Regions from separate parts of the Lysinibacillus sp. Bpr_S20 genome, predicted to be linked through region 2. Evidence: predicted binding sites of a transcription regulator. Region 2 holds the regulator's gene; the other holds the start of a gene.
What was found. Region 2 encodes Rex, which represses fermentation and respiration genes when NADH is low (regulators of the CRP and FNR family bind a similar motif). Its sites were predicted from a motif close to TTGTGAAATATTTCACAA; they were not measured.
Positions count from the first base shown of each region.

Region 1: the regulator Rex is predicted to act here: its motif matches at 1,213-1,230, upstream of MWJ95_RS01985 (anion permease).

Region 1 covers NZ_JALNLQ010000001.1:401,205-403,616, reverse strand. Annotated here, with positions in the region: gene MWJ95_RS01985 (anion permease) at 1-1,006, opposite strand, end outside; gene MWJ95_RS01980 (HD domain-containing protein) at 1,345-1,959, opposite strand.
Region 2 covers NZ_JALNLQ010000016.1:6,206-8,617, reverse strand. Annotated here, with positions in the region: gene tatC (twin-arginine translocase subunit TatC) at 1-739, opposite strand, end outside; gene MWJ95_RS22940 (twin-arginine translocase TatA/TatE family subunit) at 760-954, opposite strand; gene MWJ95_RS22935 (redox-sensing transcriptional repressor Rex) at 1,108-1,743, opposite strand; gene MWJ95_RS22930 (ABC transporter ATP-binding protein) at 1,961-2,412, shown strand, end outside.

The DNA of each region.
Region 1 (2,412 bases), on a different contig from region 2:
CCTTTTTGATATCTGCCCATGTTAATACATTTAACAATAACAGCAATGAAAGACCTATAAGAGCTGCTGTAGTAGCACTAATGCCTAAGTAGTCCCCACCTATCCATAAAGACAACACAACAACAAATACTACGATCATTCGTTTTTCAGAACTTTTAAGCGGCCCAAATTCTTCCAATTTCTTTTTCGCGATATCTGCCGCCTCTGGTGTTTCTTTGATTTCAGGCGGATAAATTTTATAAATTACATAAGGAACAACGATTAAAGCTGTTAGTCCAGGGACAATCATTGCCAATGCCCAACCGAACCAAGTAATAGTTACCCCAGCTGAATCACTTGCTAGCTTAACAATTAAAGGGTTCGCTGCCATGGCTGTCATAAACATAGCAGATGTTATTAAATTCCCTTGAAAGCCCACTTTTAAAAGAAAGGACCCCATTTTACGCTCTGTCCCATCTTCTGGTTTAGATCCGAAAGTATGAGATAATGACTGGATGATTGGGAATATAACACCACCAGCACGCGCTGTATTACTAGGAATAGCGGGCGCTAATATTAGATCACTCGCAAGTAAAGAGTAAGACAAACTCAACGTTTTTTTCCCAAAAAGACGAACAAATACATAGGCAATTCGTTCCCCTAGTCCCGTTTTAATAAATCCACGAGAAATAAAGAATGCAATTACGATCAACCAAATCGTTGAATTACCAAAACCACTTAATGTTTCTTCAATGGTTAATGTATTCGTTATGGCAATCATAGCCATAGCTATAAAGGATACCGCTCCCATTGGCAACGGTTTCGTTATAAATCCTATAATTGTCGCCACAAAAATAGCAAATAGATGCCACGCTTTTTCATCTACTCCTGAAGGTATTGGACAAAACCAAATAGCCACACCAACAGCTAGAGAAATGAAGAAAGGAATCCAATTGACTCCGCTTTTTGCTTCTTTCATGATGTAAATACTCCTTCGACGTTTACCCCGTTGTTTTTCACAAGAGATTTCTCCCACGATCTACTATTTATACTCAGATCTCAAGATCCCATTGTCAAAAAAACATAAGTAATTATATATGCTTTATGTTATGGATGAAAAGAGATTTAGCTCATTTCTAATAAAAAAACGACCTAGATTCAAAAACTTTCCCTTTTTTGTCAATTTTATTGGTAAAAAGATACTTTATTCATTAAAATTAGCATGTGCAAATCTTTTGAAAAAATACACTTAACGCGCGAATCACAAAACATGCACGTTTTAAAAAAATTAAATTCACATTTCATCAAGTTCCAAATTTTTCAACATAAAAATCCGTTGTCTATTGGAAAAGACAACGGATTTTTTTACTTACCTATTTCATTTTGTAATTGCTCTAAAAACTGTACCATAAATTGATGGCGTTCTTCAGCCATTTGCTTGCCCTTATCTGTAATCATTAAATCCTTCAACAATAATAGCTTCTCATAAAAATGGGTTACTGAGGAAGTATTTTTATTGCGATACTCCTCCTCTGTCATGTCTGTACGTGCATTCTCTTCCTTATCGTAAAGCTTTCGACCCTTTGCCCCACCATAAGCAAATGTGCGTGCTATGCCGATTGCTCCAATCGCATCTAAGCGATCCGCATCACGTACTATTTTTGCTTCGAGAGAAGTTGCCTCTAGCTCATTGCCACCATTAAACGATACTTGCGCGATACAATCTCGAATATGTTGCTTCTTCTCCTCGCTTAAAGACAGCTCCGCAATAAGCTTATTCTCTTGCTCCTTGCTATCGGTATACTTTTTATCACTAACATCATGTAACAGCACAGCAATTTTCACGACCTCTGCATCGGCATCTGGCTCTGCCTGTAAAATAGCTAAAGCATTTTGATAAACACGTTCGATATGTTGAAAATCATGACTAGCATCAAATTGCTCGTAAATTCCACGTACTTTGTCCATTAAATTGTTCATAATCCTTGTTCAGTCCCTTCAAGCTTTATTATACTGTATTGCTTAGAATAGTTGGCAATTATTAAGTAACATATAGGCTAAACAAAAAACAATATAGAAAGTAAATTTCAATTGACAAATTTTTCAGAATATTGTAAGGTGAATGTACAGAACATTTAACTTTGTTCTGTAGCTCACTATTTCAGTGATGTACAATAACTATGTTTTGACAGCTTACAATAACTTCAGCGGGCTTTACAATTGAATATTGTATTGAAAGATGACGTGCGTAAAATGAAAACCAATCATCTAAACAAATAAAAGTGAACACTTTCCCTTAGAAATTCTTTGTTTTAACCCGCATAGTGAATGTACATGACGAGATAGGTGAATAAATCATTAACTTGTTTTCACGACCAAAAAAACTTTGAGCATATGTTGCAAGTGTGTGATAGTTTTATCATTAATCGATGT
Region 2 (2,412 bases):
CTTTTAAACGTAACTCTTCTGATTTTAAATATTTACGATAGCCTATCTTAGCAACCCAAATACTAAACTCATAGAGCATAAACATCGGCACCGTTACGATTAAATGACTCATTAAATCAGGCGGTGTTATCATAGCCGCGATTACAAAAAGTGCAAAATAGGCGTACTTTCTGTTTTTTGCCATTATTTGTGGATTTAAAATTCCAAGACGAGCAAAAAATAAAAGTATAATCGGTAATTGGAATATAAATCCAAAAGGCAAAGTTATTTGAAATAAAAACGAAAAGTATTCATTTATTCCAATTGTTAACTTCACTCCGAGGCGAGCAGATAACTCAATCATAAAGTTTAATACATATGGAAATAAAATAAAGTAAGAAAAAACAATTCCAGATAAAAATAATATAAAAGTGAATGGTATATAACTTAATGTGACTTTACGTTCTTTTTCATATAGTCCTGGTGAAATAAATGCCCATAGCTGATATAAAATAATGGGAGAGGTCAACAAAAAAGCAATATAAAAAATCATTTGAAAATAAATTTTTATAGAATCTGTGATTCTGAAAGCGTTTAATGAGAAGCTTTGTGCTGTTTCACTGCTTTGTAAAAAATGAATAAGCGGCTCCGCTAAAAAAAACGCCCCGACAATCGCAATAACAAAGAAAACGACTGCGAAGTAAAGTCGTTTCCTTAATTCTTCTATATGCTCAATGACAGTTTGATCGTTTGCATTCATATTAGAAAGACATCCTTCAGTTACTTATCATCGTGTTCGATGACTTTCTTTTTATCTTTATCATTATCTTCATCTTCTACTAACCCTTTGGTAGCATTTTTAAACTCACGAAGTGTAGACCCCATAGCTTTCCCTAACTCTGGTAACTTTTTAGGACCAAAAATTAAGATAGCTACAATTCCGATAATGACCAAGCTCATAGGACCGATACCCATTTCAGCCACCTCCTCTTATATATGATACATTTTAACTCAAGTATGAGTATTTGGCTAACTAAATATATGTGAAATTTTTAAGACTAATTTTTTAAATATACAAATATAATAGTTCAAACTGTTTACTAAGTTTTCAATGCACTATGTAATTATTCACTCTTCCTGATTACGAATTAAATAAATAAGTGCCTGCAATTCTACCGACAAATCAATTGTTAAAAGTTGCATTTTATCTGGTACAGTAATACGCTCTGGCGTAAAGTTCAAAATTCCTTTTGCGTTCATGACCGCTAATCTATCAGCCATTTTCTGTGCAGAGCGTGGTGAAACTGTTAAAATTGCAAGCTCCGCCCCATATTCTGCATACTTTTCTTCCAATAAATCAGGATGAAAAACAGGAATATTGCTAATCATCTTCCCTTCCTTTGGGGCCTTTGAGTCAAATGCCACAACGATATGAGTATTATGATTTTTTTGAAAATTATATTTTAGTAAAGCACTGCCTAGATTCCCTACACCGATTAACGCTACCTTTGTCGCTTCATGTTGATCGAGCGTTTGACTAAAAAATTTTAAGAGATGCTGCACATCATAGCCGTATCCCTTTTTCCCAAGAGCACCAAAATAAGAAAAATCGCGGCGAATAGTTGCAGAGTCAATTTTCATTGCTTCACTCAGTTCCTTCGACGAAATGCGTTCCATGCCTTCTTGTGCAAAGTTTTGGATAAATCGATAGTAAAGAGGAAGTCTTTTCGTAGTGGCTTGTGGAATTTTTAATTCTTGTTTCAAACTTTTTCCTCCTTATAATGTATCTACTTATGATACATGCTTAATTTCTAAGTTTATACTATTCACTGGAGTATTTCCCTTTAGTTAATGGCGCTTTTACGCCACTAACTAAAGGGAAATCGTTTCAATCTTACATGACAGCTTGGAATAAGTAAAGCATCGACATTGCAAGGCAATCGCACATCTATTACACTAAGGAAGAATTGAGGTGTCAAGAATGATTGTTTTACAGGTCAATCAACTATATAAATCCTTCCTTGCAGATGAAATTTTAAGTGGCGTAAAATTAGAGGTTCAACATCGTGACCGTGTTGCATTAGTAGGTCGTAACGGTGCTGGTAAGTCTACTTTACTTAAAATAATTGCTGGCCAACTGTCCTATGACTCTGGCGATATTATTATCCCTAAAGGTATACAAATTGGGTACTTAGAGCAGCATGCTGGATTAAACTCAACATTGTCAATTTGGGATGAAATGATGACAATTTTTGAGCCACTTATTGCCCAAGAACAAACAATACGATCATTAGAACAACAAATGGCCGACCCAGCTGTTTATGAAAATCCAACTTTATATGCAAAAATAATGTCTGAATACGATCATTTACAGCATAATTTTAAAGATGCAGGTGGCTATCAGTATGAATCTGATACGCGTTCTGTGCTTCA